DNA from 3 places in the Streptomyces sp. NPDC007084 genome. Region 1 is predicted to be linked to each of the others. Evidence: riboswitches for the same ligand, from Rfam matches in the RefSeq annotation. Region 1 holds a riboswitch; each other region holds the start of a gene.

Region 1 (7,608 bases):
GCGGTTCTCGGCGTCCCGGGAGGCGGAGGTGGCCACGAAGCGGACCCGCTCGGCACCGTGCTCCTTGATGACCCCGGCGTACTCGCGGCAGGCGGCGAAGGTCCGCTCCAGCGCCTCCGGCGCGAGCCGCCCGGTCCGGTCGACGCCCTGGCCGAGCCGTACGACGGTCATCCGGCGGTCCAGGTCGGCCAGTTCCCCGGTCCGCGGGTCGGCGTCGGCGACCAGCAGCCGGATCGAGTTCGTACCGCAGTCGACGGCGGCGACGCGGGTCACCGGCCCTCACCCCCGTGGGAGTCGGCGGCCACGTCGGACCCGTCGGTCCCGCCGGTCCCGTCGGTCTCGGCGGGCCTGAAGGCGAAGTGGCCGGTGCCGTCCGGTGTCGTCTCCGTCTGCCACCCCTCGCCGGCCGGCGCGCCGGGGACCGTCACGCACGCCCCCTTGCGCCACCACTCGGGCAGCATGGCGATGGTCTCGTCGCCGAGCGGGTTCACGCCGGGGCCCGCGGCCAGCGAGTGGGCGACCAGGACGTGCAGGCACTTCACCCGGTCCGGCATGCCGCCCGCGCTCGGGAAGCCCGCCAGGACCTCGATGGCGTCACGGCGCGCGATGTAGTCCTCGTGGGCGGCGCGGTAGGCGGCGGCCAGTTCGGGGTCGGTGGCGAGCCGCTCCGTCATCTCCTTCATGACCCCGTTGGCCTCCAGCGTCCCGATCGCGGACGCGGCCCGCGGGCACGTCAGGTAGTACGTGGTCGGGAAGGGGGTGCCGTCGGGGAGGCGGGGCGCCGTCTCCACCACGTCCGGCTGTCCGCACGGGCAGCGGTGCGCGATCGCGCGCAGTCCGCGCGGCGGCCGGCCGAGCTGCTGCTTGAAGGCCTCGACGTCGGCCTCGGTGGGCTCGGTGCGCGCGGTGGTCGGCGGTGGCGTTTCCATGCCGTGAGTCACGTGTCTTTCTGGTCAGTTCAGGGGTTCGTCACTGGTCGGCGGCGTCGGACTTGTCCACGCCGTCCCAGACGTTGGTGTACCAGGGGCGGTCGGCGGCGCCCTGGCCGGCGCGGGCCTGCTTCGCCGGGTCCGGGTCGACCACCACGTAGCCGGTCTCGCCGGGCATCACGTAGTGCAGCCGCTGCCGGATCTGCTGCTCGGCGTACGCGTCGTCCTGCCAGCGCGCCTTCAGGTCGCGGAGCTGTTCGACCCGCTGCCGGGCCTGCTCCTGGCGGTGCTCCAGGTCGGCGACCTCGGCGCGCTGGGAGACGTACTGCCGCATCGGGTAGGCGAGCGCGACGATCAGGGAGCACAGGACGAGCGCGAGCAGCGCGGCCCGGCCGGTGAGCCGGGAGCGGCGGGCCTGCCGTTTGGTCTGGGAGCGGTAGACCCGGGCCGCCGTCTGCTCGCCGAGCAGTCTGAGCCTGGTCGAGGTGGAGAACCGGTCCCGGTCCTTCACGGCCATGAGTCCCGCCTCCCCAGTACCCGGCCCGCCGTGTGCGGGGCCGTCACGTGCGTACGTCCCCGCACACGGTACGGGACCGAGTACGGGGACGTACGGACGACGCTGCCCAAGCGGGCGGGCGGCTGGTGCCCAGCCCGCGAGGCGGCTCCGCCCATGGAGCGGATCAGCCCGCGAGGCGGCTCAGCCGATGAACCGGATCAGCCCGCGAGGCGGCTCAGCTCGTGGAGCGGATCAGCCCTTGAAGCGGGGGAACGCGCTGCGGCCGGCGTAGACCGCGGCGTCGTCGAGGATCTCCTCGATGCGCAGGAGCTGGTTGTACTTGGCGACGCGGTCCGAGCGGGCCGGGGCGCCGGTCTTGATCTGACCGCAGTTCACCGCGACCGCGAGGTCGGCGATGGTGACGTCCTCGGTCTCGCCGGAGCGGTGGGACATCATGCACTTGAAGCCGTTGCGCTGGGCCAGCTCGACGGCGTCCAGGGTCTCGGTCAGCGAGCCGATCTGGTTGACCTTGACGAGCAGGGCGTTGGCGGAGCCCTCCTCGATGCCGCGGGCCAGGCGCTCCGGGTTGGTGACGAAGAGGTCGTCGCCGACGATCTGGACCTTGTCGCCCAGCTTGTCGGTGATGACCTTCCAGCCGGCCCAGTCGTCCTCGTACAGCGGGTCCTCGATGGAGACGAGCGGGTACGCGGAGACCAGCTCCTCGTAGTACTCGGTCATCTCGGCGGCCGAGCGGGACTTGCCCTCGAACTCGTACTTGCCGTCCTTGTAGAACTCGGACGCGGCGACGTCGAGCGCGAGCGCGATCTGCTCGCCGGGGATGTAGCCGGCCTGCTTGATGGCCTCGACGATGAGGTCGAGGGCGGCGCGGTTGGACTCCAGGTTCGGGGCGAAGCCGCCCTCGTCGCCGAGGCCGGTGGACAGGCCCTTGGTCTTCAGCACCTTCTTGAGGGTGTGGTAGACCTCGGCGCCCCAGCGCAGCGCCTCGGAGAAGGACTCCGCGCCGATCGGGGCGATCATGAACTCCTGGATGTCGACGTTGGAGTCCGCGTGCGACCCGCCGTTGAGGATGTTCATCATCGGAACGGGCAACAGGTGCGCGTTCGGGCCGCCCAGGTAGCGGAACAGCGGCAGGTCCGAGGCCTCGGAGGCGGCGTGCGCGACGGCGAGCGAGACGCCGAGGATGGCGTTGGCGCCGAGCGAGCCCTTGTTGTCGGTGGCGTCCAGGTCGAACATGGCCTGGTCGATCAGGCGCTGCTCGGTGGCGTCGTAGCCGACCAGCTCCGGGCCGATCTGCTCGATGACGGCGAGGACGGCCTTCTCGACACCCTTGCCCTGGTAACGGTTGGGGTCACCGTCGCGCAGCTCGATGGCTTCGAAGGCACCGGTGGAGGCGCCGGACGGAACGGCGGCACGACCCGTGCTGCCGTCGTCGAGGCCGACCTCGACCTCGACCGTGGGGTTGCCTCGGGAGTCCAGGATTTCCCGGGCTACGACGACGTCGATGGACGGCACGAGCATCTCCTTCTGGGATGTGACGCGAATACGCAGGGCTTGGCTAGTCCTGCGGGACGAGCCTAACCGGCCCGGGGGGATCGGCCAGCCGATCGACCACCCCTTGGGCAGAACTCGGGGTAAATATTGTTCCCGATCGGAACAAAAACGAAATGAAAAACCCCGCTCCGGCGCGTACGGGGGAACACGCGCCGGAGCGGGGAGCCCGGAGCCGCCGGGCCGGGACGTGCCCGCCGTCCGCCGAGGGCGGGCACGTCCGGCCGGAGCGGCCTCGATCGGTGGCGGTCCGGGGTGCGGCCCCCGTCGGCCGGAGTACCGGGGTACGGCCCGGGCCGGCGAAGGCCCGGAGTACCGGGGTACGGCCTCGGCCGGCGAAGGGCCGGGGGTGCCGCCTGGATCAGCGCAGGTGGAGCTGCTGGCCCGGGAAGATGAAGTCGGCGTCGTCGATGATGTCGTGGTTCAGCTTGAACAGCTTCTGCCAGCCGCCCTTGACGTGGTGCTTCTGGGCGATCGAGCTGAGGGTGTCACCCTTGACGACCTTGTACTCGCCGTCGCCCTTCTTGACCTTCTTGCCGGTCGGGGTGGTGACGGTCTTCTTGGCGGCCGGGCGCTCCTGCGAACGGGAGGCGGGCTGCTCGGTGGTCCGGGTGCTGTGCGACGCGCTCGGCGCCGAGGAGCCGGAGGAGGCCGAGGGCTCCGAGGGGGCCGCCGGGGCGGAGTCGCCGCCGCTGTACGCGGCGCCGGACAGGCCGGTGCCGCAGGTCGGCCAGGCGCCCTTGCCCTGCGCGGCGAGGACCTTCTCGCCGACGGCGATCTGCTGCGACTTGGAGGCCTGGTCGGCGGTGGGGGCGTAGGCGGTGCCGCCGTACGCGGCCCAGGTGGAGGACGAGAACTGCAGGCCGCCATAGTAGCCGTTGCCGGTGTTGATCGACCAGTTGCCGCCGGACTCGCACTGGGCGACGGCGTCCCATTCGGAGCCGGTCGCGGCGGAGGCGCTGCCCGCGGCCATCAGCGGGGCGGCGATGGCGACACCGGTGACTCCGGCGAGCGTGGCGACACGGGTGGCCTTGTTCGGGCGGCGGTGCTTGCCCTTGCTGGAAAACAGCATCGAGTGATCCCCTCACCGACGCCTGCGAGGTGAGCTGTCGGGTTCGGGCCGGTTGAGTTGCCCGGCCGCACGGTCACGGTCCCTTGCGGAACCGCGGCGCGCGGCTTTACCCCAAGCCGTCCCCGGGTGTCTCTCAACTCCCGTTCGCGGCGCTTACCTTGGGTCCCCCGCTCCTGCCTACGGCGCTTGACGCGACGACTGTTCCCGTACGGCCGCTGGCAGGATTCGGCGTTGCGACCGTCGGGGCCCGCTGTGGCGAGCGATCACGACCGTAAGCAGTGGGCCGCCTGATTTTCAAAGACGATCAGGGCTTCTGAGACTCATGTCTCACTCGCGCCAAACCGGACATTCACGAGCGAACCATGACGTGAACTCCCGCTACTTTTCGACCGTTTCGCCATCAAGAGCAAGGCTCTGACCGGGCAGGATGACGTCCGGATCGGCGCCCACGGTCTCCTCGTTCGCGGCGTACAGCCCGGTCCATCCGTCCTCGAGGTCAAGGGCGTCGGCGATCGCCCACAGGCTGTCGCCGGCGCGCACGACGTAGGTGCCGTCGGCGGCCTCGCGGGAGCCGTCCGAGCCGCGCGAGGCGTGGCGCCCGGAGGCGCTGTCGGGCCGGCTGTCGCCGACGGCGTCGGCCGCGTCCTCGTCGGCGCTGCCGCCGCGATGCCGTCCGGGGGTGGCGGACGTCTCGTCGGAGGGCTCCGAAGAGGTGCCGCTCCGGCCGGACTTGCCCGACTTGCCCGACTCGTCATCGTCGGCCTTGGGCGTGCCGGAAGCATCCGGATCGTCCGCTTCGTCCGTACCCGCCGAGGGGTCGGACTTGGTGGTGTTACCGGTCGCCTTCGGGGAGGCGGTGTCGCTCGAACCGGACGAGTCCGACGACCCGGATGATTCCGACGAGTCCGTGGAGGTGCCGGCGGACGCCCCGGTGGACGGGGAGGCGCCGGGCGAGGTGGACAGGCCGGAGGTGCCGGCGGTGTCGTCGTCCGACGCGGCGTCACCCATGCCCGTGTCGACGTCGACCCCGGCCGAGTCCTTGCTGAGCCCGGAGAGCGGTCCGCAGGTCGGCCACGCCTTGAGTCCCTGCCCGTCGAGCACCTTCTCGGCGACGGCTATCTGCTGCGAGCGGCTGGCCTGGTCGGGGCTCGGCGCGTATTCGAGGCCGCCGTACGTCTCCCAGTTGTCCTGGGTGAGCTGGAGGCCGCCGTAGTAGCCGTTGCCGTTGTCGGCGCTCCAGGCGCCGCCGCTCTCGCACTCGGCGACCCGGTCCCAGGTGGTCCCGTCGGCCGCGCTCGCGCTCGTCGCCCCGAGGAGCGGGATCGCGATGGCCGACCCGGTCACGCCTGCGGCGACGATGAGGGCCGGGGCCTGACGGGGGCGCCGGTGACGGCCGTTCCCGGAGAGCATGCGGAAGCCTTTCGCGTGACAACGGGGTGACTACGGCACCTACGGCGAAGTGATGAGCGCCGGGGCCGCGTTGATGGGTGAAGGTAGCCGGACTCGAACGCTTGTCACAAGTCGATGCAGCGCAGATCACGTGAAGATCACAGTTATGACGGCGTGTCAGTTGACGTCGCCCGCCGGACCGCTCGGCCGAACGCCCTTCCCGCGCCCGCGCACCCCTCTGCGGCACCGCCGCCCCGGCTACCCGGATGAACCGGTTCCGGACTGTCCGACCGGGGTGAACTCGACCGGAAGCGTGCGCAATCCGCGCATAATGAGCCCGCCGCGCCAGCGCAAATCGGCCGAATCTCCAGCGAGTTGGAGGTCGGGAAGGCGGGTGAGGAGGGTGGCGAGCGCGGTCTGCCCCTCCAGCCGGGCGAGCGGCGCGCCCAGGCAATAGTGGATGCCGTGGCCGTAGCCGAGGTGCTGATTGTCACGCCGGGACAGATCGAGGACGTCCGGCCGCTCGAAGCGCTCGGGATCGCGGTCGGCTGCGGCGAGCACGACGAGCACCGGGTCACCGGCCGCGATGTCCTGCCCGCCGATCCGCACGTCCTCGGTCGCGAACCGCCAGGTGGCCAGCTCCACCGGCCCGTCGTAGCGCAGGAGTTCCTCCACCCCCGTCTCCAGCAGTCCGCTCTCCCCGGCCGCCAGGGAGGCCTGGAGGCGGGCCCGCTGCTCCGGGTGGGTCAGCAGCGCGTACAGCCCGTTCCCGATCAGGTTGACCGTGGTCTCGAAGCCGGCGAACAGCAGGATGAAGGCCATCGCGGCGGCCTCGTTCTCGGTGAGGTGCTCGCCGTGGTCGGAGGCGCGGATGAGCCCGGAGATGAGGTCCTCCCCGGGTGCGGGCTCGGCGGGCAGCGCCTGGCGCTTGCGGTGGATCAGCTCGGCGAGATAGCCGCGCATCTTCTTCACCGACCGGGCCACCCCGCCGCGCGGGCCGCCGCCGTGCCGGATCATCATCCCCGCCCAGTCCCGGAAGTCGTCCTGGTCCTCCCGGGGGACGCCGAGCATGTCGCAGATGGCGTAGATGGGGAGCGGGAACGCGAACTCGTGGATGAGGTCCGCCGACCCCTTCTCCGCGAACCGGTCGATGAGGTCGTCCGTCAACTCCTGCACCCGCGCGGAGAATTCGGCCACGCGCCTGGGGGTGAACGCCTTGCTGACGAGCCGGCGCAGCCGGGTGTGGTCCGGTGGGTCGATGTTCAGCAGATGCGTCATCAGCTCGGCCTTGCGCTCCCCCGGGATACCGGTCTTGCCCTTGGCGTGCGCGGGCTCGTCGTGATGCGCGGGGTTCTTGGAGAGCCGCTGGTCGGCGAGGGTCTGCCGGGCGTCGGCGTACCGGGTGACGAGCCAGGCCTCGACCCCGCTGGGCAGCCGCGTGCGGTGCACCGGCGCGTGTTCCCTGAGCCAGGCGTACGCCGGGTAGGGATCGGTGGCGAACTCCCAGGTGAAGAGTTCGGGGGCTCGGCTCGCGGGGGTCTGGTGCTCGGTCACTCCCCGACCGTATCCGCAGCGCGCCCGAACGCCGGGGCGGGCCGGTGCGGGGGCGGGCCGGCGTGGACACGGCGACGCGGTCGTCCGGTTCACCCCGGGCTGTCCGCACATCGGAGACTGTTTGACTCGGCCGCGCGGCAGCTCCCACATTCACGCAGTGGACCCCGAAATACTCAAGTCCAGCTTCGCGGTCGTGGAACGGCGGGCCGAGTTCGCCGTCAAGTACTTCTACGCGCACCTGTTCCGGCACCACCCGGACATCCGCGCGCTGTTCCCGACGGACTTCCCCGAGGACATGGAACGCCAGCGGGACCGGCTGTTCGCGGCGCTGACCTTCGTCATGGACCGCCTCGACGATCCGGGGCTGCCCGACTACCTGCGCGACCTCGGGCGCGACCACCGCAAGTACCTGGCCCAGCCGGACCACTACGCGGCGGTCGGGGCGAGCCTGATCGCCGCGTTCGCCGCCGTCGCCGGCTCCGCCTGGCGCGGGGAGACCGAGAAGGCCTGGTCGGAGGCGTACGGGGCGATCGCGAACATCATGCTCCAGGGCGCCTGGGAGGCCCAGCACCACGGGGAGCCGCCCTGGTGGGACGCGG
Region 2 (7,608 bases), on a different contig from region 1:
TCGACGCGCACGCCGATCACCCCGGTGTCCGGCTCTCCCTCGAAGTGCCCGTCTCGCGGCTTCCCAAGGGGCTCGGGCTGCTCGCGGACGCCCTGCGCGCGCCGGCCTTCGCGGACAGCGAGGTCGAGCGCCTGGTGCGCAACAGGCTCGACGAGATCCCGCACGAGACGGCCAACCCGGGCCGCCGCGCGGCCAAGGAACTCTCCCGGCAGCTCTTCCCGCCGACGGCACGCATGTCGCGCCCGCGCCAGGGTTCCGAGGAGACCGTCCAGAACATCGACTCCGCGGCCGTGCGGTCCTTCTACGAGAAGCACGTCCGTCCCGCGACGGCCACCGCCGTGATCGTCGGCGACCTCACCGACGTGGACGTGGACGAGCTGCTCGGCGACACCCTCGGCGCCTGGACCGGATCGTCCGCCGAGCCGCGCCCGGTGCCGCCGGTGCACGCCGATGACACGGGCCGCGTGGTCATCGTGGACCGCCCCGGCGCCGTGCAGACCCAGTTGCTCATCGGGCGGGTCGGCGCCGACCGGCACGACCGTGTGTGGCCGGCCCAGGTGCTCGGCACCTACTGCCTGGGCGGCACCCTCACCTCGCGTCTGGACCGCGTCCTGCGCGAGGAGAAGGGCTACACCTACGGCGTACGGGCGTTCGGCCAGGTCCTGCGGTCCGCGCCGGATGGCACCGGTGCCGCGATGCTCGCCATCAGCGGCTCGGTCGACACCCCGAACACCGGGCCGGCGCTGGACGACCTGTGGAAGGTCCTGCGCACCCTGGCGGCCGAGGGGCTCACCGACGCGGAGCGCGATGTCGCCGTGCAGAACCTGGTGGGCGTGGCGCCCCTCAAGTTCGAGACCGCCGCGGCCGTCGCGGGCACGCTCGCCGACCAGGTCGAGCAGTACCTGCCGGACGACTACCAGTCGACGCTCTATCGGCAACTGGCCGCCACCGGCACGGTGGAGGCCACCGCGGCAGCCGTCAGCGCCTTCCCGACGGACCGTCTGGTGACGATCCTGGTGGGCGACGCGGCGCGGATCGAGGAGCCGGTGCGGGCCCTGGGCATCGGTGAAGTCAGCGTGGTCTCCGCGGAGTAGCACCGTGTGACCGAGATGGGCCCTGGTGACCGAAGCGTCGCCAGGGCCCTCTTTTGCGCGCACATCACCGCCAGGATGTCCGTATTGGTACGGAGGTTGGCTTCTGCGCTGTGGGATGCGCTACAAAAACCGTGATCCGTTTGTTGTTCGAAAGATGCCCCGTTTAGCGTCTGTCCGGCTGTTCGTCAGGCAGTGCGCCGCGCCCGCGGCACCGGACAGCCATCGCCGAGTCCCCGCATGGCGCGAGCCAGGGGAGCCGGGGACCCACACGTAGTCCCTGGGGTGAATCGGACGCCCTCCCCGGAGGGGGTCCGTAGGAGACCTTCCTGCTCCGAACCCGTCAGCTAACCCGGTAGGCGAGAAGGAAGGAAAGGATCAGCCCCTTTATGGCGTTCACCTGTGGCACCGGGAAGCATCGTCGTCCGAGCCGCGTGCAGCGCACCACCAAGAACGCCGTCGGCGTCGCGGCCCTCACCACCACCGGTGTCCTCGGAACCCTCGCGGCGCCCGCGTTCGCCGCGACCCCCTCCGTCGAGCAGACCGGGCTGACCCAGGCCGTCACCATCGGTGACTCCGTCGCCGAGCAGATCGACGAGCAGGCCGCCGCCCAGCAGCACGCCGCCGAGGTGGCCGCCGCGCGGGAGAAGGCCGAACAGGCCGCGCGCAAGAAGGCCGCAGAGCAGGCCGCGAAGGCTCGCGAGACCAAGGAGCGGGCCGCCCGCGCCGCCGAGCGCAAGCGGCTCAACACCTTCGTCATGCCGATCTCCGGCTCGTACGTCTCCACCGGCTACAAGACCGGCGGCAGCCTCTGGTCCTCCGGCAGCCACACCGGTGTCGACTTCCACGCGGCCTCGGGCACCCCGGTGCACTCGGTCGGCGCCGGCACGGTCGTCGCGGCCGGCTGGGGCGGTGCCTACGGCAATCAAGTAGTGATCAAGATGCACGACGGCACGTACACCATGTACGGGCACCTGTCGTCCATCGGTGTCTCCGTGGGCCAGACGGTCACCCCGGGCCAGCAGATCGCCCTCTCCGGGTCGACCGGCAACACCACGGGACCGCACCTGCACTTCGAGGCGCGCACCACCGCCGAGTACGGCTCCGACATGGACCCGGTCGCCTACCTCCGCTCGCACGGTGTGAACGTCTGACGACCGCTTCGCGGCTTCTCCACCGTTTTCGATGCCCCGGCTCACCGAGCCGGGGCATCATCGTTTCCGGAGGCCGACTGTCCAAAAAATATCCATGGATTCAGGCCCGCCATCGGAAATTAAGGCTTCCTGCAATAGAGTCACTGAACAAGCGTCAATCGATGGCGTTTCGCGGGGATTAAAGCGGAGGTCCGGTCATGCGTATTCCGGCGCACTCGGTATGCACGGCGATCCGGGACGACATCGTCGCGGGCGTCTACGAGCGTGGCGGCCGGCTCACCGAGGAACTGCTCGCGCGGCGCTACGGCGTCTCGCGCGTCCCCGTGCGCGAGGCCCTGCGCACCCTGGAGGCCGAGGGTTTCGTGGTCACCCGGCGGCACGCGGGCGCGTGCGTGGCCGAGCCCACCGAGCAGGAGGCCGCGGACCTTCTGGAGATGCGCATACTGCTGGAGCCGCTGGGTGCCGCGCGCGCCGCCCAGCGCCGCACCGAGGCTCACCTCAAGGTGCTCCGCGGGCTGGTCAGGCTGGGCCAGGAGCGCTCCAGGCGGGGCAACAGCGAGGATCTGCGCTCCCTGGGCGGCTGGTTCCACGAGACGCTCGCCCAGGCCTCCGGCAGCCCCGCGCTGACGTCGACGCTGTCCCAGCTACGGCACAAGATCGCCTGGATGTACGCGGTGGAGGCGCCGGCCAACCCCGCGGAGTCCTGGGCGGAGCACGGCGGCATCGTGGACGCGGTCGCCCGCGGGGACGGTGAGCGGGCCCGCGCGATCACGGCCCTGCACGCCGAGCGCTCGGCGTCCGCGCACCGGCTGCGCTTCCCGGCCGGCGGGGACCGGCAGGACCGTGTGAGGACTTCGCAACATCCCGTAAACATGACGGGTCAACGCCATTAACACGGGCGCCGTATACAAAGAGGGTTATTCGGCGAAGCGCTGTTTCCGCTGCCGCTTTCTTCGCGCGCCCGGAATTCACGGTGCGCGCTCATTTCGTTCACGCGACTCGTTCGCGTCGCGCGCCCACGCGTTTCCCGCGTGTGCCGGCATGAATTCGGGCAGCACGCGGGAATTCCCGGGGCGGCGTACGGAAACGGCTGAGCCGCGCTCCCGGTGAGGGGTGGCGCGGCTCAGCCGTGTGAAGGTCCGAGTGCCTCGCGGGCTCGGCTCAGACGGTCTCGGGAAGCTCGTCGAGCCCCTCGGCGACCAGCTTCGCCAGACGGTCGAGGGCGGCGTCCGCACCCTCGGCGTCCGACGCGAGGACGATCTCCTCGCCGCCCTGGGCACCCAGGCCCAGGACCGCCAGCATGGAGGCCGCGTTGACGGGGTTGCCGTCGGCCTTGGCGATCGTCACGGGGACGCCGGAGGCCGTGGTGGCCCGGACGAAGATGGAGGCGGGACGGGCGTGGAGACCCTCAGCCCAGCCGACGTTGACGCGGCGCTCAGCCATGTGATGCTGCCCTTCAGGTGTTCAGGGTTGTCTAGACCAGTGTCCCATATCGGGAAGCGGACCCGGACGGCCCGCGTCCCGGCCGCGGACGGTATCCCCACGGCCTCGGGGTGACATGCGTACCCGACAGACTGCCTCGCGCCGTTGTCGTACGCGAGCCGTAGTCTGGGGCCCATGCAGACCTCGTCGGACCGGCACGAGTACCCCGCGCACTGGGAAGCCGACGTGGTGCTGCGCGACGGCGGCACCGCGCGCATCCGCCCCATCACGGTCGACGACGCCGAGCGCCTCGTCAGCTTCTACGAGCAGGTCTCGGACGAGTCGAAGTACTACCGCTTCTTCGCGCCCTACCCCCGGCTGTCCGCCAAGGACGTCCACCGCTTCACGCACCACGACTTCGTGGACCGGGTGGGCCTCGCCGCCACGGTGGGCGGCGAGTTCATCGCGACCGTGCGCTACGACCGGATCGACGCCCGGGGCCTGCCCGCGTCCGCGCCCGCCGACGAGGCGGAGGTCGCCTTCCTCGTGCAGGACGCCCACCAGGGCCGCGGCGTGGCCTCGGCCCTGCTCGAACACATCGCGGCGGTGGCCCGCGAGCGCGGAATCCGCCGCTTCGCCGCCGAGGTCCTGCCCGCGAACAACAAGATGATCAAGGTGTTCACGGACGCCGGCTACACCCAGAAGCGCAGCTTCGAGGACGGCGTCGTACGCCTGGAGTTCGACCTCGAACCCACCGACCGCTCGCTCGCCGTACAGCGGGCCCGGGAGCAGCGCGCCGAGGCCCGCTCCGTGCAGCGCCTCCTGGCGCCCGGCTCGGTCGCCGTCATCGGCGCGGGACGCACCCCCGGAGGGGTCGGCCGCAGTGTCCTCGACAACCTCCGCGAGGCCGGCTTCACCGGCCGCCTGTACGCGGTGAACAGGGCCCTGGAGGAGAAGGAACTCGCCGGCGTCCCCGCCCACCGCTCCGTCCGCGACATCGAGGAGCCCGTCGACCTCGCGGTCGTCGCCGTCCCCGCCGAGCAGGTCCCCGAGGTCGTCACGGAGTGCGGCGAGCACGGCGTGCAGGGCCTCGTCGTGGTCTCCGCCGGGTACGCCGAGAGCGGGCCCGAGGGGCGCGAGCGCCAGCGCGAACTCGTCCGGCACGCCCGCACGTACGGCATGCGCATCATCGGGCCGAACGCCTTCGGGGTCATCAACACCTCCCCCGAGGTGCGGCTCAACGCCTCGCTCGCCCCGGAGATGCCGCGCCCCGGCCGGATCGGGCTGTTCGCGCAGTCCGGCGCCATCGGCATCGCCCTGCTCTCCCGGCTGCACCGGCGCGGCGGCGGCGTCACGGGCGTCACCGGCGTGTCCACCTTCATCTCCTCCGGCAACCGGGCGGACGTGTCGGGCAACGACGTCCTCCAGTACTGGTTCGAAGACCCGGACACCGACGTCGCCCTGATGTACCTCGAATCCATCGGCAACCCGCGCAAGTTCACCCGCCTCGCCCGCCGCACCGCCGCCGCCAAGCCACTGGTCGTCGTCCAGGGAGCACGGCACGGCGGAGCCGCCCCCCAGGGACACGCGGTACGGGCCACTCGGCTGCCGCACGCCACCGTCTCCGCCCTGCTGCGCCAGGCCGGGGTGATCCGGGTGGACACGATCACCGAACTGGTCGACGCCGGACTGCTGCTGGCCCGCCAGCCGCTCCCCAGGGGACCCCGGGTGGCGATCGTCGGCAACTCCGAGTCCCTGGGACTGCTGACCTACGACGCCTGTCTCGCCGAGGGGCTCCGGCCGCTGCCGCCGAAGGACCTGACCACGGGCGCCTCGCCGGCCGACTTCCACCGGGCGCTCTCGGACGCCCTCGCCGACGACGGCTGCGACGCCGTGGTCGTGACGGCCATCCCCGCCGTGGGGGAGACCCCGACCGCCGACGCCGCCCTCGCCGAGGCGCTCCGCTCCTCCGCCCTGGCCGCCCCCGCCAAGCCCGTGCTCGTCGTCCACGTCGAGCTGGGCGGCCTCGCGGAGGCCCTGTCGGCCGCCGCCAGCACCGCGCCCCAGCCCGCCGCCCCGCCCGCCGGCGCCGCCTCCGGAGCGGGCCGGCGCTTCCACCCCGCCGACGGAGAGCCGCCCGCCGAGGCCGGCTCCGAGCCCCCGCCGGACTCCCGGCTCATCCCCGCCTACCCCGCCGCCGAGCGGGCCGTCCGGGCCCTCGCCGAGGCCGTCAAGTACGCCCAGTGGCGGCTCGACGCCACCGAGCCCGGCAAGGTCCCCGAGTACGAGGACATCGACGAGAAGGGCGCGGCCGAGCTGATCGACGGGCTCCTCGCGCGCGGGGAGGGCCTGACCCTCGACGGTGACGACACCGTCGAACTGCTCGGGCGGTACGGCATCGACGTGCACCGCGTCCTGCCCGCCCCCACCCCGGACGACGCGGTCGCCGCCGCGCGCGCCATCGGCTACCCGGTGGCCCTCAAGACCACCGCGCCGCACCTGCGCCACCGGGCCGACCTGGGCGGCGTACGGCTCGACCTGGCCGACGAGGAGCAACTGCGCCGCGCGTACACGGAGTTGACCGAGCTGTTCGGCGCGCCGGCGGTGCTGCGGCCGGTCGTGCAGGCGATGGCGCCCCGGGGCGTCGACACGGTGGTCCGCGCCGTCATCGACCCGGCCGCCGGTGCGGTGCTCTCCTTCGGGCTCGCCGGAGCCGCCTCCGAGCTGCTCGGGGACACGGCGCACCGGCTGATCCCGGTCACCGACCGGGACGCCACCTCCCTGGTCCGGTCGATCCGGACGGCACCACTCCTGTTCGGCTGGCGCGGCTCCGCACCGGTCGACACGGCGGCCCTCGAACAGCTCATGCTGCGGGTGTCCCGGCTGGTCGACGACCACCCGGAGGTCGTCGCCGTCGCCCTGGAGCCGGTGGTCGTCGCCCCGACCGGCGCGAGCGTCCTGGGCGCCACCGTGCGCCTCGCCCGCGCCCCGATCCGGGACGATCTCGGCCCCCGGACCCTGCCCGTCGTCTGACCGCGCGAGCCGCCCGTCGGGCACACACCCGGCCGGGCGCCGCCGCCCCCGGACAGGCGCGGCCGGGCGGCTCGGCGTGCCGGATCCCCGGTGATCCGTCCACGACAGACCCACGCGAGCGGTGCCTCGCAGTCAGTGGGCCCCCGTAGGATGGACGTCATGGCCAAGACCAGTACGACGACCCAGGGGCTGCGAGCGGCGATCGAGCGCAGCGGCTACTACCCGGCCCTCGTGGCCGAGGCGGTGGAGGCCGCGATCGGCGGCGACACCATCCGGTCGTACCTGGTCCATCAGGAGACGACGTTCGACGCGAACGAGGTGCGCCGGCACGTCACCGTGCTCGTCCTCACCGGCAACCGCTTCATCGTGAGCCACACCGACGAGCAGAACGCCGACACCACGTCTCCCACCCCCTACGCGACCACCTCGACCGAGTCCGTCAAGATCGGCCGGATCTCGTCCGTCGTCCTCAGCCGCGTCGTCGCGAACCCCGAGTCGTACACCCCGGGCACCCTGCCCCGCGAGGTCGTCCTGACCATCGGCTGGGGAGCCGTCAGCCGTATCGACCTGGAGCCCGCCGCCTGCGGCGACCCCGACTGCGAGGCGGACCACGGCTACACGGGCAGCTCGACGGCCGACGACCTGAGCCTGCGCGTCAGCGAGGCCGGAGACGGCCCCGAGACCGTGCAGCAGGCCCTCGCCTTCGCGCAGTCCCTCTCCGAAGCGACCGCGGACGTCAGCCGCTGATGGCGCTGCCCACCTGGGACCACCCGGAACCGCTCGCCGTCGACTCCGCGCCCGTCCCCGAGTACGGCGCCGGATCCCTGGCCGACCTGCTGCCCACGCTCGCCGCGGGCATGGCAGTACCCGGCATGACCGCCGCCATACCGGAGCTGGCTCCGGCCGAC
Region 3 (7,608 bases), on a different contig from region 1:
CACCGTGGTCGACCCGCGCTGGGTCAAACCCGTCGACCCGGCGCTGCCCGGACTCGCCGCCGAACACGCCCTGGTCGCCGTCGTCGAGGACAACAGCCGGGCGTCGGGCGTCGGCGGCGCCGTCGCGCTGGCCCTCGGGGACGCCGAAGTCGACGTGCCGGTACGGCGGTTCGGCATCCCCGAGCAGTTCCTCGCGCACGCCAAGCGGGCCGAGGTGCTGGCCGACATCGGGCTCACGCCGGTGGAGATCGCCGGGCGCATCAGCGCCGGCCTGGCCGCCGGAGGCGAACGGGCCCGGGCCGCCCACGAGATGTCGAAGGCCGCCGACGCGCCGGCCCGGAACGAGTCGTCCAAGGAGAAGAAGGAATGACCGACCCAGCACAGAAGGGGGAGTTCGACCTCGGCGCGCTCCTCGCCGAACGCGGAGCCGAGCGCTACGAGCTGCACACCAAGTACCTGAACCACCAGCTCCCGCGCATGCTGCACACCATCGGCTTCGACAAGGTGTACGAGCGGGCCGAGGGCGCCCACTTCTGGGACGCGGACGGCAACGACTACCTGGACATGCTCGCCGGGTTCGGGGTGATGGGCTTCGGCCGCCACCACCCCGTCGTCCGGCGGGCGCTGCACGACGTCCTCGACGCCTCGCTCGCCGACCTCACCCGCTTCGACTGCCAGCCGCTGCCGGGCCTGCTCGCCGAGCGGCTGCTCACCCACAGCCCGCACCTGGACCGGGTGTTCTTCGGCAACAGCGGCACGGAGGCGGTCGAGACCGCGCTCAAGTTCGCCCGGTTCGCCACCGGCAGGCCGCGCGTCCTGTACTGCTCGCACGCCTTCCACGGGCTGACCACCGGCTCCCTGTCCGTCAACGGCGAGGACGGCTTCCGCGACGGCTTCGCCCCACTGCTGCCCGACACCGCCGTCCCGCTCGGCGATCTCGACGCCCTGGCGCGGGAGTTGAAGAAGGGCGACGTCGCCGCGCTGATCGTGGAGCCGATCCAGGGCAAGGGCGTCCACGAGGCTCCGCCCGGATATCTGCGCGCCGCCCAGGAGTTGCTGCACCGTCACAAGGCGCTGCTCATCGCCGACGAGGTGCAGACGGGCCTCGGGCGGACCGGCGACTTCTACGCCTACCAGCACGAGGAGGGCGTCGAACCGGACCTGGTGTGCGTGGCCAAGGCGCTCTCCGGCGGCTATGTGCCGGTCGGCGCGACCCTCGGCAAGGACTGGATCTTCAAGAAGGTCTACTCCTCGATGGACCGGGTCCTCGTCCACTCGGCGAGCTTCGGCTCCAACGCGCAGGCCATGGCGGCCGGCCTCGCCGTGCTCTCCGTCATGGAGAACGAGCAGATCGTCGCGAACGCCCGGGCCACCGGCGAGCGGCTCAAGGACCGGCTGACAGCGCTGATCGACCGGTACGAACTGCTCAGCGACGTACGCGGCCGGGGACTGATGATCGGCATCGAGTTCGGGCGCCCCAAGTCGATCAAACTGCGGGGCCGGTGGACCATGCTCCAGGCCGCGCGCAAGGGGCTGTTCGCGCAGATGGTGGTCGTCCCGCTGCTCCAGCGGCACCGTATCCTCACCCAGGTCTCCGGCGACCACCTGGAGGTCATCAAGCTGATCCCGCCACTGGTCGTCGACGAGGCGGACGTCGACCGGTTCGTGGAGGCCTTCACCGCCGTGATGGACGACGCGCACAGCGGTGGCGGACTGATGTGGGACTTCGGGAAGACCCTGGTGAAGCAGGCGGTCGCGAACCGCTGACGCTTTTTGCCTCCGGGGCAAGAAAATTGCCCCGGAGGTAATTCTCGGGCTCAATGGGTATATGAGTCCCGCCGATCCGGGAACGGCCGCCGAGCCGCCCGCCGACCTCTTCGCCGAGCTGTCCGACGGGCGAGCCGCCGACCCGTCCGCCGAGCCGCCTCACGACCCTTCCGCCGGACTGCACGCCGTGGCGCCCCAGCTCCGCGCGCTGCGCCGGCGCGCCGCCCTCACCCTGGAGGCCGCCGCCCGCGCCGCCGGACTCTCCCCGGCGCACCTCTCCCGGCTGGAGACCGGTCAGCGCCAGCCCTCGCTGCCGATGCTGCTCGCCGTGGCCCGCGTCTACGGTACGACGGTCTCCGAACTGCTCGGCGAGACGGCCGCCGACCGCGACGCCGTCGTACGCGCCGCCGACATGGAACCGACCCCGGCCGGCGGCTGGACCTACTGGCAGGCCGGCTCCGCCGGGCGCGGTATGCAGGCGCTGCGGGTCCGCGTCCCCTACGGCTCGCAGGGCGACATCGTGCGGGTCCATCCCGGCGAGGAGTGGCTGTACGTCCTCGAAGGGCGGCTCCGGCTGCGCCTCGGCGACACCGCGCACCTGCTCGCACCCGGTGACAGCGCGCACTTCGACTCGCTGACCCCGCACCGCATCGCCGCCGCCGATCGCACCGGCGCGGCACTCCTGTTCGTCCACACCCTGCTGCAGAGCCCGACCGCCGCCCTGTGCCTCGGGCCGGCGGCGGGCCACCCGACCCCGGGAGAGACCTCATGACCGAGCCCACCGAACCGCCGAAGCGGTCCATGGAGGAGAAGTTCCCGCGCGCCCTGTGGGTCCGGCTCATCATCTACGTGGCCGTCGGCCACCTCTTCGCGGCCTTCATCTACCTGCTCTTCACCCTGGGAGCGCAGAACCAGTAGCCGCCGGCCCGCGCTCCGGCCCGGCGCGAAGGCGCGGCTCAGGAGACGCCCGGCTCAGTCGAGCAGGTGCTCGCGCAGCCGCTCGCGCAGCTCCGGGGTCAGCCCGAGGCCCTTCTCCAGGTAGGGGTCCACCCCGCCCCAGGTCTCCTCGACCGTCTCGAACGCCGCCGTCAGATACTCCGCGCGCGCGTCGAAGAGCGGGCTGAGCAGCTCCATGACCTCGGGGGAGTAGGCGGAGGCGGCGGAGCTGCTGCGCCGCACCTTGTAGCGCCGGTGCGTGGCGTTCGACTCCAGGTAGTCGGTGAAGATCGCGTCCCGCTCGACACCGAGGGCGAGCAGGGTGATCGCGATCGACAGTCCCGCGCGGTCCTTGCCGGCCGCGCAGTGCATCAGCGCGGGCACACTGTCCCGCGCCATCGAGAGCAGCACCCGGGAGTGCTCCGCCGTGCGCTCCTTGATGATCGAGCGGTAGGAGCCGATCATGCGGTCCGCGCCCTTGCCGTCACCGAGGATCGCCCGCAGCTGGTCGAGGTCGCCGTCGCGGACCATCTTCCAGAACTCGCTGCCGTCCGCCGGGTCGGTCAGCGGAAGGTTCACGTTCCGCACGCCGGGCAGCTCGACGTCCGGGCCCTCCAGCTTTTGGTCCGCCGCGTTGCGGAAGTCGAAGATCGTGTGGAGTCCCAGCGAGGCGAGGAACGCGGCGTCCTCCTCGGTGGCGTGCGCGAGGTGGCCGCTGCGGAACAGCCGGCCCGGGCGCACCCGCCTGCCGTCCGTGGTGGGCAGGCCGCCCACGTCGCGGAAGTTGCGAACTCCGGCGAGCTCGGGCTCGGTCGACGGGACCTGCTGCGTCACGGGGGCTCCTCATCTTCGGCCGCCACTCGCCATCGGGCGGACCCGGTCGGCGCCCGGCGGCTGGTGTCTTCGGTCGCGCTCCCGACGATACGACATGCGTTCCTGGTGCATTGAGTTGTCCACAGGCGTTGCCTCCCGCCCACGACAGCGCCGAAGATGTTGATCCCTGAGCGCACCTGTTCGGATCTGTGGGGGACTGATGATCGAGATCGGCGCGGCCGGCCGGACCTGGCTCCTCACCGGCCCGACCAGCGGCTACGCACTCCACCTCACCGAACGCGACGAACTGCTCCACCTGCACTGGGGCCCGCGGATCACGCTCGCCGACGCCGAGGCCCTCGCCGCCCGCCCGGCACCGCCCTACCGCCCCTTCGAGTCCCCGCTCGACGGACGCGAGGAGTACCCCGTCGAGGGCGGCCCCCGTTTCGTCCGGCCCGCCCTCTGCGTACGGACCGCCGAGCGCCGCGGCACCGAGTGGCGCTTCGAGGACGCGACGGTCCAGGACGACGAGCTGCGGCTGCGCTTCCGTGACGCCGGCCTCGGCATCACCCTGCACTACCGGCCGCGCGGCGATGTGCTGGAGCGCCGGGTCACGCTCGTCAACGACGGGCCCGGCGACCTGGAGCTGCTGCGCGCCGACTCCGCGACCTGGACCCTGCCCGAACGCGAGGGCCGGCGGCTGTCCCAGCTCCACGGCCGCTGGGCCGCCGAGTCCCGGCTGACGCGCTCACCCCTCACCTACGGCGAGCAGGTCATCGGCAGCCGCCGCGGGCACACCGGCCACCAGCATCTGCCCTGGGTCGCCCTCGACAGCGAGGCCACCGAGGAGAGCGGCGAGGTGTACGGCTGCGCGCTCGGCTGGTCCGGCTCCTGGCGGATCTTGGTCGCCCAACTCCCCGACGGGCGCGTGCAGATCACCGGCGGTGCCGGACACGACGACTCCGGCCTGCTGTCCCTCGCCCCGGGGGAGACCTTCACCACGCCGGTCTTCGCCGGGCTGTGGAGCGACGGCGGGTTCGGCGGCGCCAGCCGCGCCTGGCACGCGTACCAGCGGACGTACGTGATCCCGGACGCGGAGCGGGACCGGCCGGTGCTGTTCAACTCCTGGGAGGCCACCACCTTCGACATCTCGGAGGAGCGACAGCGGGCGCTCGCCCGGCGGGCCGCCGGGATGGGCGTCGAACTGTTCGTGGTCGACGACGGCTGGTTCGGGGCCCGCACCAGCGACCGCGCCGGACTCGGTGACTGGACCCCCAACCCGGACCGCTTCCCCGCCGGTCTCACACCGCTCGCCGACGACGTTCACGCCCTCGGCATGGGGTTCGGGATCTGGGTCGAGCCCGAAATGGTCAACCCCGACAGCGACCTCTACCGCGCCCATCCCGACTGGGTGCAGCACCAAACGGGACGAACCAGGACGGAGTTCCGTAATCAGCTCGTCCTGAACCTCGCCCGGCCGGACGTTCAGGAGTATCTCTGGGAGCGGCTGGACGCGCTGCTCGCCGGCGCGCCGATCGACTATGTGAAATGGGATTTCAACCGGTCCTTCACGGATGCCGGCTGGCCGGGTGAGCCCTATCCGCAAAAGCTCTGGACGGCCCACGTCGAGGCCTTCTACGCCCTGCTCGACCGGCTGCGCGCCGCACACCCCGGCGTCGCCTTCGAGTCGTGCTCCGGTGGAGGCGGCCGTGTCGACCTCGGCGTCCTGGCCCGTACCGACCAGGTGTGGACCTCGGACAACACCGACCCGCTCGACCGGCTCGCCATCCAGCACGGCTTCAGTCAGATCCATCCGGCGCGGGTCATGGCGGCCTGGGTCACGGACAGCCCGAACAACCTGCTCAACGGCAGGGTCAGCAGCCTGCGCTTCCGCTTCGTGAGCGCCATGGCCGGGGTCCTCGGCGTCGGCGGCGATCTCGCCCGGTGGAGCGAGGAGGAGCTGGCCGAGGCGCGGGACTGGGTCGGGCTCTACCGGGAGATCAGGCCGGTCGTGCAGCGTGGCGACCTCTACCGGCTGCGGCCCCCGGCGGGCGGGCTGAGCGCCACGCAGTACGTCCTCGGGGACGAGGTGGTGGTCCTCGCCTGGCTCCAGGCGCAGCACTACGGAGAGCACCCCGCCCCCCTCAGGCTGCGCGGACTCGACCCCGCGGCCGGCTATGAACGGGTCGAAACGGGCGAAATCCACCGAGGTGCCGTGCTGCTGCACCACGGCCTGCACAGCGGGCTGCGCGGCGATCTCGACGCGACGGTCATCCGGCTGCGCCGTATCTGACTGTTCTGTCCGAAATGGCACCTTCATTCCAACTGGCCCTGGAATAGGGCGAGGTGGGTCCGGGGGCGTGAGCAGGGTCATATTCGTGACGATGCGTTGCCGTCGGCATTTCTCAACGCACCCTTGAATTCGGGCGGATTGAAAGGCCGTAAAGATCGTCATTCCACGGAGGGTGACGGTGAATTCCGCATGGATCAAGAAAGGTGAGCGTCCGGAATCCGCGGCTGGTTGTCGACGCGCGCTCATCTCGCTTACGTTCTGCCTCAATCCGGACGGACGCCCAATCCTGCCGCCGCCCGGAATCCACTCACCCGTACACGGCAGGAGCGGGGGACCCACAGGTTCCGTGCCTGGTCCGGACTCCGGAACAGGCTAGGGGTACAGCCGCGCAGCAGCGCGGCCGGGCATCTCCAGCCCGCACCCGACAGCTCACCTCGCAGGCGCCGGAGAGGAATTCGCCATGCCCGCGAAGGGTAAGCACCGCCGTCCCAAGTCCCTGCGTTTCACCCGCTCGATCGCCGTGGCCGGAACCGGTGGCGCCGCGCTCGCGCTGCCCCTGATGGGAGCCACCGGCGCCCACGCCGCGACGCCGGCCGCCGCCGTCGCGCAGCACACCCAGAAGACCGCCACCGTCACCCCGGCCGCCGCGAAGGCCGCCGCGACGACGACGTACGCGGTGAAGGCCGGCGACTGCCTCGCCAAGATCGCCGACGAGCACCACGTCACCGGCGGCTGGAAGAAGATCTACTCGGACAACCGCTCCGCCATCGGCGGCGACCCGTCCCTGATCCACCCCGGTCTGAAGCTGTCGCTCGGCGCCAAGGCCGCCGCCCCGAAGGCCGCCGCCCCGGCGAAGCCCTCGGCAGCCAAGCCCTCCGCCGCCAAGCCCGCGGCCCAGAAGGCCGAGCCGGTGAGCGCGCCCGCCAAGCCGGCCGCCGCCGACAACGGCTCGGGCTACACCCTCCCCGTGGACGGCGCCGTCATCGGCACCAACTACAAGGTGGCGGGCAGCATGTGGTCCAGCGGCTACCACACCGGCACCGACTTCGTCGTCCCGACCGGCACCACCATCAAGGCCATCGCCGCGGGCACCGTCGTCTCCGCAGGCTGGGGCGGCGCCTACGGCAACCAGGTCGTCATCCAGCACGCCGACGGCAAGTACTCGCAGTACGCCCACATGTCGGCCCTGTCCGTCTCGGCGGGCCAGACCGTGACCGAGGGCCAGCAGATCGGCCTCTCCGGCGCGACCGGCAACGTCACCGGACCGCACCTGCACTTCGAGGTCCGCACCACGCCCGACTACGGCTCGGACATCGACCCGGTCGCCTACCTGCGCTCGCACGGTGTCGCCGTCGGCTGACCCCTGGCACCGCACCCGCCCGACCTGCTCCTGACGGCAGGACAGCCATCGAAGGCCGGACCCCACGATCCGTGGGGTCCGGCCTTCGATGTTGGTCGCGGCTGCCTCAACACCCCTGATGAGAGCCTTATTCCACGGTTGACCAACACTTGACGAGTGGCCTATCTCACCGGCCGTCAACCCTTCCCTACGGTCGCGTAGCTCACATCCGAAGGTGAATCATGGGCCGACGTGGCAGACGATTCGAAGAGTGACGACAGATCAGTGATCGGGTCGTACGTGGCGGTGGGGGACAGCTTCACCGAGGGCGTCGGCGACCTGGGGCCCGACGGGGCTTTCGTCGGTTGGGCGGACCGCTTCGCGGTACTGCTCGCGGACCGGCGGCCCGAGGGCGACTTCAACTACACCAACCTCGCCGTGCGCGGCAAACTGCTCGACC

What was found. A riboswitch is a leader RNA that binds a small molecule or an ion and turns the genes downstream of it on or off. The one in region 1 is predicted to bind cyclic di-AMP.
Positions count from the first base shown of each region.
Region 2: it holds a riboswitch for cyclic di-AMP, as region 1 does, so the genes downstream of both, AB0912_RS04530 (M23 family metallopeptidase) here and AB0912_RS15250 (transglycosylase family protein) in region 1, are expected to answer to the same signal.
Region 3: it holds a riboswitch for cyclic di-AMP, as region 1 does, so the genes downstream of both, AB0912_RS02075 (LysM peptidoglycan-binding domain-containing M23 family metallopeptidase) here and AB0912_RS15250 (transglycosylase family protein) in region 1, are expected to answer to the same signal.

Region 1 covers NZ_JBEYFY010000015.1:31,664-39,271, reverse strand. Annotated here, with positions in the region: gene AB0912_RS15270 (Ppx/GppA phosphatase family protein) at 1-273, opposite strand, end outside; gene AB0912_RS15265 (DUF501 domain-containing protein) at 270-929, opposite strand; gene AB0912_RS15260 (septum formation initiator family protein) at 970-1,446, opposite strand; gene eno (phosphopyruvate hydratase) at 1,678-2,964, opposite strand; gene AB0912_RS15250 (transglycosylase family protein) at 3,356-4,066, opposite strand; cyclic di-AMP (ydaO/yuaA leader) riboswitch at 4,071-4,261, opposite strand; gene AB0912_RS15245 (transglycosylase family protein) at 4,445-5,476, opposite strand; gene AB0912_RS15240 (cytochrome P450) at 5,714-7,009, opposite strand; gene AB0912_RS15235 (globin domain-containing protein) at 7,167-7,608, shown strand, end outside.
Region 2 covers NZ_JBEYFY010000003.1:216,039-223,646, reverse strand. Annotated here, with positions in the region: gene AB0912_RS04535 (pitrilysin family protein) at 1-1,094, shown strand, start outside; cyclic di-AMP (ydaO/yuaA leader) riboswitch at 1,308-1,467, shown strand; gene AB0912_RS04530 (M23 family metallopeptidase) at 1,481-2,245, shown strand; gene AB0912_RS04525 (GntR family transcriptional regulator) at 2,443-3,138, shown strand; gene AB0912_RS04520 (HPr family phosphocarrier protein) at 3,407-3,688, opposite strand; gene AB0912_RS04515 (GNAT family N-acetyltransferase) at 3,863-6,700, shown strand; gene AB0912_RS04510 (DUF5998 family protein) at 6,860-7,447, shown strand; gene AB0912_RS04505 (nucleotide pyrophosphatase/phosphodiesterase family protein) at 7,447-7,608, shown strand, end outside.
Region 3 covers NZ_JBEYFY010000002.1:27,089-34,696, reverse strand. Annotated here, with positions in the region: gene dxs (1-deoxy-D-xylulose-5-phosphate synthase) at 1-370, shown strand, start outside; gene AB0912_RS02100 (aspartate aminotransferase family protein) at 367-1,767, shown strand; gene AB0912_RS02095 (XRE family transcriptional regulator) at 1,829-2,539, shown strand; gene AB0912_RS02090 (DUF6126 family protein) at 2,536-2,685, shown strand; gene AB0912_RS02085 (tyrosine-protein phosphatase) at 2,740-3,537, opposite strand; gene AB0912_RS02080 (alpha-galactosidase) at 3,737-5,809, shown strand; cyclic di-AMP (ydaO/yuaA leader) riboswitch at 6,093-6,265, shown strand; gene AB0912_RS02075 (LysM peptidoglycan-binding domain-containing M23 family metallopeptidase) at 6,270-7,169, shown strand; gene AB0912_RS02070 (SGNH/GDSL hydrolase family protein) at 7,434-7,608, shown strand, end outside.